Kaistia algarum: one gene and its partner. The protein of the gene in region 1 binds, or shares a complex with, the protein of each later gene. Links are inferred from orthologs where the notes say so. Each region holds a gene or a part of one and is shown on either strand. Other genes may lie near its edges.

Region 1 (7,263 bases):
TTCAACGGGCGACTGGCCAGCTTGAGAACACGGCGCGTGTGCGGCAGGTTCGCCGCGACATCGCCAGGATCAAGACCATAGCCGCGCAGAAGAGCGCGGCGGACAAGCGCTGAGGAGACGAGGATGCCGAAACGCGTTCTGCAAGGCAGCGTCGTCAGCGACACGAATGACAAGACTGTTGTCGTTCTGGTCGAGCGGCGCTTCACGCACCCGGTCATGAAGAAGACGGTGCGTCGTTCGAAGAAGTATCAGGCCCACGACGAGGCCAACACCTACAAGATCGGCGACCAGGTCTTCATTCAAGAGTCGAAGCCGATCTCGAAGAACAAGCGCTGGGTCGTCATCGGCACGGAACTGTCGGACGGCAAATAAGACGAGGTTTGTTGCCGCTTCGCCCGATGGCGGAGCAGCGACCAGGAAAGTAGGCGGCCAGTCATGATTCAGATGCAGACTAACCTCGACGTGGCGGATAATTCCGGCGCTCGTCGTGTGATGTGCATCAAGGTTCTCGGCGGTTCCAAGCGGAAATATGCTTCGGTCGGCGACATCATTGTCGTCTCGATCAAGGAAGCGATTCCCCGGGGCCGTGTGAAGAAGGGCGATGTGATGAAGGCGGTCGTGGTCCGCACGGCCAAGGACATTCGTCGTCCGGACGGCAGCGTGATCCGCTTCGACAAGAATGCGGCCGTCTTGATCAACAATCAGAAGGAGCCGATCGGGACTCGTATCTTCGGGCCGGTGCCGCGCGAACTTCGCGCGAAGAACCACATGAAGATCATCTCGCTCGCGCCGGAGGTGCTGTGATGGCCGCTAAGATCAAGAAGGGCGACAACGTCATCGTCCTGACGGGTAAGGACAAGGGCAAGTCGGGCGAAGTGCTGAGTGTGATCCCGACCGAGCAGCGTGCAGTCGTGCGCGGCATCAATGTCGGCCGCAAGCACCAGAAGCAGACGGCGAGCGAGCAGGGCGGCATTGTTTCCAAGGAACTGCCGATCCATCTCTCGAACATCGCCATTGCTACGAGTGATGGAAAGCCGACGCGCGTCGGCTTCAAGATAACCGAAGACGGGCGCAAGCAACGCGTCGCAAAGCGTTCGGGAGATGTGATCGATGGCTGAGGCAGCTTACGAGCCGCGGCTCAAGACGTTCTACCAGGATGAGGTCCGGGCCAAGCTCGTGGCCGAGTTCGGCTACAAGAACCCGATGGAGGTTCCGCGGCTCGACAAGATCGTCCTGAACATGGGCGTCGGCGAGGCGGTAAACGATTCCAAGAAGGTTGGCACGGCGCTGGCGGATCTCGCCCAGATCGCAGGCCAGAAGCCGGCAGTAACCAAGGCGCGCAAGTCGATTGCGACCTTCAAGCTGCGCGAGCACATGCCGATCGGCGGCAAGGTGACGCTGCGCAAGGCGCGCATGTACGAGTTCCTGGATCGTCTGGTGACGATCGCTCTTCCCCGCGTCCGCGATTTCCGCGGCCTCAACCCGAAGAGCTTCGATGGCCGCGGCAATTATGCCATGGGCATCAAGGAGCACATCATTTTCCCGGAGATCAACTACGACAAGGTTGATCAGGTCTGGGGTATGGACGTGATCGTCTGCACCACGGCCAAGACGGACGACGAAGCTCGCGCCTTGCTCAAGGCGCTGAACTTCCCGTTCCGTTCGTAAGCGTCGTCGGAAAGGACGAGGATCAGATGGCTAAGAAGAGCTCCATCGAGAAGAACGATCTGCGGCGCAAGCTGTCGAAGCAGTATTCGGGCCGTCGCACGAAGCTGAAGGCGATTGCGAACGACGAGTCCCGGCCGCTGGAGGAGCGCTTCCAGGCGCGCCTCAAGCTCGCCGAGCTGCCGCGCAATTCGTCGCCGACTCGCATTCGCAATCGTTGCGAAGTGACCGGCCGCCCGCGCGGCGTCTATCGCAAGCTGAAGATGTCGCGTATCGCATTGCGCGAACTCGGGTCGTTGGGTCTGATCCCCGGCCTCGTCAAGTCGAGCTGGTAAGGAGAACGGTCCGATGACGATGACCGATCCTCTGGGTGATATGCTCACCCGCATTCGTAACGCCCAGATGCGGCGGCAGTCGAAGGTTTCGACCCCGTCCTCCAGGCTGCGCGAGAACGTTCTCGGCGTGCTGCAGTCGGAAGGTTATATCCGCGGCTTCACGACGGTCGATACGGGCGACGGCAGGGCCGAGCTTGAGATCGAGCTGAAGTATTTCGACGGCGAGCCGGTTATCCGCACGATCGAGCGGGTTTCCAAGCCGGGCCGCCGGGTCTACGCGTCGGTCAAGAGCATTCCGCGGGTCAAGAATGGCCTCGGCGTTTCCATCCTTTCGACGCCGAAGGGCGTCATGTCGGATGCTGACGCTCGTGAGCAGAATGTCGGCGGTGAAGTTCTGTGCCAGGTATTCTGATCTGGTTTGACGCGAAACACGAACCGGACGGATTGGTCTGATGTCTCGTATTGGAAAGAAATCGGTGGCCGTGCCTAACGGCGTGACAGCCACCATCAACGGCCAGACGGTGTCCGTGAAGGGCCCGAAGGGCGAGCTTTCCTTCAACTTCACCGACAACGTAGCGGTGGAACTGACGGATGGTGGGCTCAAGGTCACCCCTCGCGACAACAGCCAGCCGGCCCGTGCCGCCTGGGGAATGTCGCGGACGATGATTGCGAACCTGGTCAAGGGCGTGACGGACGGCTTCACGCGGAAGCTGGAGATCAACGGCGTTGGCTACCGCGCCGCGGTGCAGGGAACCAACCTGCAGCTCGCGCTCGGATATAGCCACGACGTGGTCTATCCGATCCCGGCCGGCATCACGATCCAGTGTGCCAAGCCCACGGAAATCCTGATTTCTGGCATTGATCGCCAGCGCGTCGGGCAGGTTGCAGCCGAGATTCGCGAATACCGCAGTCCGGAGCCCTATAAGGGCAAGGGCGTGAAATACGCCGAGGAAAAGATCTTCCGCAAGGAAGGCAAGAAGAAGTAACGGAGACCGTCATGGCCAACACGATCAAGGAACGGCGCAGCGCGCGCGTTCGCCGTGCGATCCGGAAGGTCGCGTCGGGACGTCCGCGCCTCAGCATCCATCGCTCTTCGGAGCATATCTACGCGCAGGTGATCGACGATGCGGCGGGCCGTACGCTCGCTTCCGCCTCGACCCTCGAGAAGGATCTCCGCGCGAGCCTCAAGACCGGCGCCGACAAGGCAGCGGCCGAGGTGGTGGGCAAGCTGGTGGCGGAGCGCGCGAAGGCCGCTGGCGTCACGCAGGTGGTGTTCGACCGCGGACCCTACCTTTTCCATGGCCGCGTCAAGGCGCTGGCTGACGGAGCTCGCGAGGGCGGTCTCGATTTCTGATGCGCCTTAGGGCCTGCATCTAACAGAACAACAGGACGATTGGATCTTTCGATGGCAAGAGAGCAGCGGGAAGAGCGCGACAGCGAATTCGTCGACAAGCTCGTTCACATCAATCGCGTCGCGAAGGTGGTGAAGGGCGGACGGCGGTTCGGTTTCGCCGCCCTCGTCGTCGTCGGCGACCAGAAGGGCCGGGTCGGTTTCGGCCATGGCAAGGCGCGCGAAGTGCCGGAGGCTATCCGCAAGGCGACCGAAGCGGCGAAGCGTTCGCTGGTTCGCGTTCCGCTGCGGGACGGCCGTACGCTGCATCACGACGTGTTCGGCCGCCACGGCGCCGGCCGCGTCTTCCTTCGTGCAGCACCTGCCGGTACCGGCATCATCGCCGGCGGCCCGATGCGCGCCGTGTTCGAGACGCTCGGCGTCCAGGACGTCGTTGCCAAGTCGATGGGCTCTTCCAACCCCTATAACATGGTGCGTGCGACCTTCGCCGCGCTGGCGGCCGAAGACAGCCCGCGCAGCGTTGCGGCTCGTCGTGGCATGAAGGTCTCGCTTCTGCAGTCTCGTCGCGGCGACGCGGTCGAGGCGTCCGCGGAAGCGTGATCGCGGTTCGATTTCGAGGATATTGAGCGATGGCCAACAAGACCGACGGCAAGAGCGCTGCTAAGACGATCGTCGTCGAGCAGACGGGCAGCCCGATTCGCCGGCCCTCCGATCAGCGTGCGACGCTGCTCGGTCTCGGCCTCAACAGGATCCGCCGCCGTTCGACGCTGCAGGACACGCCTGCGGTTCGCGGCATGATCGCCAAGGTGGCCCACCTCGTCCGCGTTGTGGACGGGGCGTAGGCCGCGAGAGGAATAGTTCGATGAAGCTCAATGAGATCAGTGACAATCCCGGCGCCCACAAGGATCCGATCCGCGTAGGCCGCGGCATTGGTTCGGGCAAGGGCAAGACCGGTGGTCGCGGCGTCAAGGGCCAGAAGTCGCGTACCGGTGTCGCGATCAAGGGCTTCGAGGGCGGCCAGATGCCGCTGCATCGTCGCCTGCCGAAGCGCGGCTTCCACAACATCTTCGCGAAGGACTTCAACGAGGTCAGCCTCGAGCGTGTCCAGGTCGCGATCGATGCGGGCAAGCTCGACGCGACCAAGGTCGTGACGGTCGAGGCCCTCAAGGAGGCCGGCGTGCTTCGCCGGATCCAGGACGGCGTTCGTCTGCTGGGTCCGGGCGAGCTTAAGGTAGCGGTCCAGTTCGAGATCGCTGGTGCTTCGAAGCCCGCGATCGAGGCGGTCGAGAAGGCTGGCGGATCCGTCAAGGTCCTCGCCCCGAAGGTTGCCGAGGAAGCCGCTGAGGCGTAAGCCTCCGGCGCATCCGACCGGAGGCGCGACTTGATGTTGCGCCTTCGAGGGACCACTTAGTGCCCCTACGGGGCAGTGGGGCCCGTCTCTCGGGCCCGATCGGAGCGGCGAATGGCATCTGCGGCTGAACAACTTGCGGCCAATCTGAATTTCGGCGCGTTCGCCAAGGCCGATGCACTCAAGAAGCGCATCTGGTTTACGTTGGGCGCGCTTCTGGTCTATCGGCTTGGAACTTATATTCCGCTGCCGGGGATCAATCCCGAGGCGCTCGCGAGTGCCTTCAACAATCAGCAATCGGGCATTCTCGGCCTGTTCAACATGTTTTCCGGCGGTGCCGTCGGACGCATGGCGATCTTCGCGCTCGGCATCATGCCGTATATCTCGGCCTCGATCATCATCCAGCTGATGACTTCGATCGTGCCGTCGCTCGACGCTCTCAAGAAAGAGGGCGAGGCGGGCCGCAAGATCATCAATCAGTATACGCGCTACGGAACGGTGCTTCTCGCCGTGGTCCAGGCTTACGGCATCTCGGTCGGGCTTGAGGGCGGCACGAATATCGTCATCGATCCGGGCCTGTTCTTCCGCATCACCACCGTGCTGACGCTCACCGGCGGCACGATGTTCCTGATGTGGCTCGGCGAGCAGATCACGTCGCGTGGCATCGGCAACGGCATTTCGCTGATCATCTTCGCGGGTATCGTCGCCAACCTGCCGCATGCGCTGGCCAGCATTCTCGAACTCGGCCGTCAGGGTGCCATCGCGACCTGGGTTATCCTGCTGGTGGCGGTTGTCGCCGTCGCCGCGATCGGCTTCATCGTCTATATGGAGCGGGCGCAGCGTCGCCTGGTCATCCAGTATCCGAAGCGCCAGGTCGGCAACCGGATGTTCCAGGGCGAATCATCGCACCTGCCGCTGAAGCTCAACACGTCGGGCGTCATCCCGCCGATCTTTGCTTCCTCCTTGCTGCTGCTGCCGGCGACGGTTGCCAATTTCACGGCAGGGCAGGGACCGAGCTGGTTCAACACGGTTGTAGCGCTGCTGGGCCACGGCACGATTCTCTATATGCTGCTCTATGCGGCGATGATCGTGTTCTTCTCGTTCTTCTACACGGCGATCGTGTTCAATCCGGTCGATACCGCCGACAATCTGAAGAAGCATGGCGGCTTCGTCCCGGGCATCCGCCCTGGGCAGAGAACGGCCGAGTATATCGACTACGTGCTGACGCGTATCACCGTTCTCGGCGCGGTTTACCTGGTAATCGTCTGTCTGCTGCCGGAATTCCTGATCTCGGCTACGCACGTTCCCTTCTATTTCGGCGGCACGTCGCTCCTCATTGTCGTCAATGTGACGATGGACACTGTGTCACAGGTGCAAGGCCACCTGCTCGCGCATCAATATGAAGGGCTCGTGAAGAAAGCCAAGCTTAAGGGGAAGAGGCGATGAGGCTGATACTGCTCGGACCGCCGGGGGCCGGCAAGGGCACGCAGTCGGCACGTATCGTCGAAAGGTTCGGTATTCCGCAGCTCTCCACCGGCGATATGCTTCGCGCAGCAGTGAAGGCGGGAACGCCGGTAGGGCTTCGGGCGAAGGCGATCATGGATGCCGGGAACCTCGTTTCCGACGAGGTGGTGATCGGCATCGTTGCGGAGCGGATCGAGGAAGCGGACGCCCGCAAGGGCTTCATTCTCGACGGGTTTCCCAGAACAATCGCCCAGGCTGACGCGCTTGAGGCGATGTTGGCGAAGAAGGGCCTGACGCTTGACGTTGTCGTTGAGCTGAAGGTGGATCGCGCCATCCTCATCGATCGTATCGTCAAGCGCGCCGAGGAGACGAAGGCGCGCGGCGAGGCGGTTCGCAAGGATGATGATCCGGAAGTCTTCAAGACACGGCTTGCTGCCTATGATCGCGATACCGCGGCGATTGCTCCTTATTACAAGGGTCGTGGCCGTTTGATCGAGATCGATGGCATGCGGCCGATCGATGAAGTCTGGCAGGAGGTCGAAAAGACACTCCAGCGTCTTGACGAAACGGTCGCTACCCGATAAGGGTCGCGCCTCATTTCGGATTGGCGTCGTCGTTCCTCGAGAATCGCGGGACGGCGGCGTGTTTGCGTCATGGAAACCCCGCGTGGGCCGGCCTCCACCGGATGCGGGGACAACGAGGTGCCGATCCCGGTTGACGGGCGGCTTAAATGGAGACGGCAAGTGGCCCGTATCGCAGGCGTCAATATCCCGACGAACAAGCGCGTGATCATCGCGCTTCAGTATATTCACGGCATCGGCGCGAGGAACGCGCAGGACATCATCACCCGGACGGGCATCGATCCGTCGCGTCGCGTGAACGAGCTCTCGGACGCCGAGGTGCTGCAGATCCGCGAGGCTATCGATCGCGACTTCGTCGTGGAAGGTGATCTTCGCCGCGAAGTCGCAATGAACATCAAGCGTCTGATGGATCTGGGCTGCTATCGCGGCCTCCGCCATCGTCGCGGTCTGCCGGTTCGCGGCCAGCGCACGCATACCAATGCGCGCACCCGCAAGGGTCCGGCCAAGCCGATCGCCGGC
Region 2 (5,165 bases), on another replicon or contig:
CAACCTGCACGGCGAGATCCAGAAGAACCTCGTCCAGAGCCTCGGCAAATCCCGCCAGACGCGGATCGGCGGCATCGGTGATCGTCTCCGAGCCGGCCGCCTGGCCGGTGGCGAAGAGGAGCAGCGTGTCCGAGGTCGAAGTGTCGCTGTCGATCGTCACCGAATTGAAGCTGCCGACGACGCCCTTCGACAGCAGCGCCTGCAGCACAGGCGCCGAGATCGCCGCGTCGGTCGCGACGAAGGACAGCATGGTTGCCATGTCCGGTGCGATCATGCCGGCGCCCTTGGCAATGCCGTTGATCGTCACCTCGGCGCCGCCGAGCCGAACGCGCCGCGTCGATCCTTTCGGGAATGTGTCGGTCGTCATGATCGCGCGCGCGGCATCGATCCATGGGCCTTCGGCGACGCGGGTCGCTGTCTCGGGCAGCACTGCCTCGAACTTCGCCGCATCAAGTGGCTCGCCGATCACGCCGGTGGACGCCAGAAACACCTCGCCGGGCTGACAGTCGGCAACCTGGGCCGCGAGCGCCGCTTGCCGCGTCGTCGTTTCGACGCCCTTCTTGCCCGTGAAGGCATTGGCATTGCCGGAATTCACGAGCAGCGCCCGCGCCGAGCCGCCTGCCAGCGCCTGCCGGCACCAGTCGACCGGAGCCGAGGGGCATTTCGACGTCGTGAAGACACCCGCAACGCTGGTCCCCTCGGCGAACAGCGCCAGGAAGACATCGCGCCGCTCACGATATTTGATGCCCGCCGCCGCCGTGGCGAAGCGGACGCCGGCCACGGACGGCATGTCGGGAAAGGGAACGGCGAGCGGAGAAATGGCGGTCGACATCTAAGCCTCGGCGAGTTCGGGCACGGAGCGGAAACCGTCCTGCCCGAAGCCTTGGTCACACGCAAGGCGTTTCGGGCGACGGGCGAGGAAGCCGCGGATGCACCACAGCGGCATCCGCTCAACGAAAAGGCCGGAACATTGTCCGGCCTTCTCAATTCCGCGGCGGCCAATGGCCGGAGGATCGGCTTACTGGGCCGGCTGCGTCGCCGGCTGCGCCTTCAGGGCAGGATCGATGATGTCGACCTTGTTGTCCTTGCGCAGGTTGGCGACCGTCTGCACGAACAGATCGCGCAGCACCATCTGGCGCACCTGGTCCTTGACCTGGTCATAGCTCGGCAGCGGCTGCTTGCGCTTGTCCGTCACCTTGATGATGTGGAAGCCATACTGGGTCTTGACCGGGGTCTCGGTATATTTGCCGACCTCAAGGGCGAAGGCCGCCTTCTCGAATTCCGGGACCATCTTGCCCTGGGTGAAATAACCGAGATCGCCGCCCATCTTGGCCGAGCCGGGATCCTGCGACTTCGCCTTGGCGATCGTCGCGAAATCGGCACCGGCGTCGAGCTCCTTGATGATCGCCTTCGCCTCGTCCTCGGTCTTGACCAGGATGTGGGCCGCCTGGACTTCTTCCTGCGGCGTGACCTTGGCGATTTCCTGCTCGTAACGCTGCTTGACCGCCTCGTCGGTGGTCTTGCCCTCGATCTCGGCGCGGAAATACTCGCTCCGCAGCGCCTGGGCCCGCAGCAGCGCGAGCTGGCTCTGGAACGTATCCGACTTGTCGAGGCCGGCCGCCGTGGCAGCGGTCGCCATCAGCTTCAGATCGATCAGAACGTCGAGAACGGCCCGGCGCTGATCCTCCGGCGGAACCTTGGCGATCTGCTCGCCGAAAGCCTGGGCGGCGAGGCCGAGATCACCTTCGGTGATCGGCTCGCCATTGATCGTCGCGACGACCGTCTTCGGGTCGATCGGGGCTGGAGCCGGAGCGGCGGCAGCAGCCGGCGCCGTGGTTGCGGCCGGCGCCGCATCATCGGCATGAGCCGGTGCGGCGAGCGCGATCAGACCGAAAAGCGCCAGAGCCGATCCGCGCAGTGCGAGCCGACGCGGTGAGTGACGTGACGTCATCGAATTGTCCTGTTCCATTACAGACGCTGGGTGGGTCAGGGCGCGTCCGACCGCTGCGGTCGGGTGCCCCAGATTCCTTGCTGTTGCTGCATTATCAGGCCAGCCGGCACCGCCGCGGCCACGTTGACATCCTGGGTGCCCCCTCTTATCTGTCTCGGGTCTCGGCGTCCAGAACGCTGTTGACGACCGAGGTGTCGGCGCTTCCCACGGTTTCCGGCCCGAGAGCCCCTAGCGAACCGGCGCAGCTTCGCCCAATTGAGGGCAAGCAGCGCCGTATGAATATTCAAGGATAAGCCATGGCCGGTCTCGGTTCTCTAGCGCGCAAGATCTTCGGATCCTCCAATGACCGGCGTGTGAAGAGCTATCGTCCCAAGGTCGCGTTGATCAACGCGCTGGAGGGAGAGCTCTCGAAGCTCACGGATGATCAACTTCGCGCGAGAACGGGGGAGTTCAAGAGCAAGATCGCCGCCGGCGCCAGCGTCGACGACATCCTGGTCGAGGCTTTCGCCACCGTTCGCGAGGGCGCCAAGCGCGCGCTCGGCATGCGCCATTTCGACGTGCAGCTGATCGGCGGCATGGTGCTGAACGACGGTGACATTTCCGAGATGAAAACCGGCGAAGGCAAGACGCTGGTCGCGACGCTGCCGGTTTATCTGAACGCGCTGACCGGCAAGGGCGTCCACGTCGTCACCGTGAACGACTACCTCGCCAAGCGCGACGCCGAGTGGATGGGGCGCCTCTATCGGTTCCTCGGCCTCTCGGTCGGCGTTATCGTGCACGGCCTAGACGATGACGAGCGCCGCGCGGCTTATGGCTGCGACATCACCTACGGCACGAACAACGAATACGGCTTCGACTATCTGCGCGACAACATGAAGTACGAGCTCGGACACATGGTCCAGCGCGGGCATCATTACGCAATCGTCGACGAGGTCGACTCGATCCTGATCGACGAGGCGCGCACGCCGCTGATCATCTCCGGTCCGCTCGACGACCGCTCCGAACTCTACAACCTCATCGACACGTTCATCCCGCGGCTGCTGCCCGAGGATTACGACATCGACGAGAAGCAGCGCTCGGCCAGTTTCACGGAAGCCGGCAACGAGAAGCTTGAGCAGTTGCTGGCCGAGGCGGGCCTCCTGAAGGGCGACTCGCTGTACGACGTCGAGAACGTAACCGTCGTCCACCACATCAATCAGGGCCTGCGCGCGCACCGCCTGTTCCAGCGCGACAAGGACTACATCGTCAAGAACGACGAAGTCATCATCATCGACGAATTCACCGGCCGCATGATGCCGGGCCGCCGCTATTCGGAAGGCCTGCACCAGGCGCTGGAGGCCAAGGAACACGTCCAGATCCAGCCCGAGAACCAGACGCTGGCCTCGATCACCTTCCAGAACTATTTCCGCATGTATGAGAAGCTGGCCGGCATGACCGGAACGGCGCAGACGGAAGCGGCCGAGTTCATGGACATTTACGGGCTCGAGGTCATCGAGATCCCGACCAACGTCGCCGTCTCTCGCATCGACGATGATGACGAGGTCTATCGGACCGCGGCGGAGAAATACAAGGCGATCATCCGCGTCATCCGCGACTGCAGCGAGCGTGGCCAGCCGGTTCTCGTCGGCACGACGTCGATCGAGAAGTCGGAACTCCTCTCCGAAATGCTGAAGAAGGAGAAGGTTCCGCACCAGGTGCTGAACGCCCGCTATCACGAGCAGGAAGCCTATATCGTCAGCCAGGCCGGCGTTCCCGCCGCCGTGACGATCGCCACCAACATGGCGGGCCGAGGCACCGACATCCAGCTCGGCGGCAATCTCGACATGCGACTTGAGCGCGATCTCGAAGGCATTGTCGACGAGGCCGAGCGCGAACGCCTGACGGCAGAGATCAAAGCCGACATCGCCGCGAAGAAGAAGGTCGCTCTCGCGGCCGGCGGCCTCTACGTCATCGGCACCGAGCGCCACGAGAGCCGCCGCATCGACAACCAGCTGCGTGGCCGTTCCGGCCGCCAGGGTGATCCGGGCCATTCGCATTTCTTCCTGTCGCTGCAGGACGATCTGATGCGCATCTTTGGTTCCGACCGCATGGACGGCATGCTGCAGAAGCTCGGCCTCAAGGAGGACGAGGCGATCGTCCATCCCTGGATCAACCGGGCTCTGGAAAAGGCGCAGCAGAAGGTCGAGGCCCGCAACTTCGACATCCGCAAGAACCTTCTGAAATATGATGACGTCATGAACGACCAGCGCAAGGTCATCTTCGACCAGCGCGTCGAGCTCATGGCCGAGGACGACGTCGCCTCGACGATCGACGACATGCGCCGCGAGGTGACCATCGACCTCGTTGCCAAGCACATCCCGGAAAAGGCCTATCCCGAGCAATGGGACGCGGCCGGCCTGCATGAGCAGTTGAACCAAGTCCTCAATCTCGATCTCCCGATCGTCGAGTGGGCGGCCGAGGAAGGCATCGCCGACGCCGAAGTGCGCGAGCGCGCGCTGAAGGCCGGCGACGAGGCCGCGGCCTCCCGCACGGAACGCTTCTCGCCGGAAGTGATGCGGCAGGTCGAGAAGGCCGTGCTGCTGCAGACGCTGGACCATCTCTGGCGCGAGCATCTCGTCACGCTCGACCATCTGCGTCAGGTGATCGGCTATCGCGGCTATGCGCAGCGCGACCCGCTCAACGAATACAAGACCGAGGCGTTCGAGCTGTTCGAAGCCATGCTGGAGAATCTTCGCCAGACGGTGACGTCGCAGATGATGCGCGTCGAGATCATGCAGTCGCCGCCGCTGATGCCGCAGGAGGCCGAAGACCTCCAGCCCGTGCATCTCGACCCGACCACGGGCGGCAACGAGATGGACGAGGCCTTCTTCCAGAGCTTCGCCGCCGCGCCCGACTTCGATGCGGTTGCCGTCGATCCGAACGATCCGACGACCTGGGGCAAGGTCCAGCGCAATGCGCCCTGCCCCTGCGGCTCCGGCAAGAAGTTCAAGCACTGCCACGGCCGCTTCGCCTGACGGCGAGGCGCTTCCAGGGAGGCGCGGCATGGTTGGACAGCCGCAATCGGCCGAGCCTCTCGATGCCGCCAAGCGCCGCTCGGTTCCGCCTGTCATCTGCTACGAAGTGGACCGGCTGCCGCCCTATGACGCTACTTTCTACGAACGGGCACGCAGCGGGCTGACGAAGATCGCGGAAATTGTGGTTCCGCCGCGCGAGG

What was found. The genes of interacting proteins can lie anywhere in the genome.
Region 2: the proteins of secY (region 1) and secA are in contact, whole or in part, in a crystal structure (PDB 3DIN), measured with the Thermotoga maritima proteins. The link is inferred for Kaistia algarum from one-to-one orthologs. Residues at the interface, in WP_004081795.1 of Thermotoga maritima: Glu108, Gly109, Glu110, Glu111, Ala236, Glu237, Arg238, Arg239, Ile240, Thr241, Ile242, Gln243, Tyr244, Ala245, Arg246, Arg247, Val248, Thr249, Gly250, Arg251, Arg252, Val253, Tyr254, Gly256, Ala257, Ser258, Thr259, Tyr260, Leu261, Pro262; in WP_004082002.1 of Thermotoga maritima: Glu261, Ala262, Arg263, Lys300, Ala301, Arg302, Thr303, Ile304, Ile305, Leu323, Tyr324, Asp325, Pro326, Val329, Ser330, Tyr333, Ile336, Lys340, Phe345, Val349, Glu363, Phe364, Tyr374, Ser375, Gly376, Gly377, Glu393, Ile395, Thr482, Ser483.

The regions. Positions count from the first base shown.
Region 1 is NZ_JAPKNJ010000002.1:5,564-12,826, forward strand. What follows is about bases 4,134-6,979. They hold secY (preprotein translocase subunit SecY), read left to right. Parts: upstream 4,134-4,813; coding sequence 4,814-6,145; downstream 6,146-6,979. Other genes in these bases: rpmD (50S ribosomal protein L30), read left to right, coding at 4,134-4,193; rplO (50S ribosomal protein L15), read left to right, coding at 4,214-4,702; OSH05_RS13395 (adenylate kinase), read left to right, coding at 6,142-6,747; rpsM (30S ribosomal protein S13), read left to right, coding at 6,907-6,979. Also shown: rpmC (50S ribosomal protein L29), read left to right, coding at 1-113; rpsQ (30S ribosomal protein S17), read left to right, coding at 124-372; rplN (50S ribosomal protein L14), read left to right, coding at 436-804; rplX (50S ribosomal protein L24), read left to right, coding at 804-1,118; rplE (50S ribosomal protein L5), read left to right, coding at 1,111-1,668; rpsN (30S ribosomal protein S14), read left to right, coding at 1,695-2,000; rpsH (30S ribosomal protein S8), read left to right, coding at 2,014-2,412; rplF (50S ribosomal protein L6), read left to right, coding at 2,453-2,986; rplR (50S ribosomal protein L18), read left to right, coding at 2,998-3,354; rpsE (30S ribosomal protein S5), read left to right, coding at 3,406-3,951; more of rpmD, read left to right, coding at 3,981-4,133; more of rpsM, read left to right, coding at 6,980-7,263. UniProt on the Escherichia coli protein: The central subunit of the protein translocation channel SecYEG. Consists of two halves formed by TMs 1-5 and 6-10.
Region 2 is NZ_JAPKNJ010000001.1:2,742,906-2,748,070, reverse strand. Bases 1,885-5,165 are described here. They hold secA (preprotein translocase subunit SecA), read left to right. Parts: upstream 1,885-2,247; coding sequence 2,248-4,965; downstream 4,966-5,165. Other genes in these bases: OSH05_RS13155 (urea carboxylase-associated family protein), read left to right, coding at 4,994-5,165; OSH05_RS13165 (peptidylprolyl isomerase), read right to left, coding at 1,885-1,951. Outside these bases: bifunctional glutamate N-acetyltransferase/amino-acid acetyltransferase ArgJ, read right to left, coding at 1-832; more of OSH05_RS13165, read right to left, coding at 1,019-1,884. UniProt on the Escherichia coli protein: Required for protein export, interacts with the SecYEG preprotein conducting channel.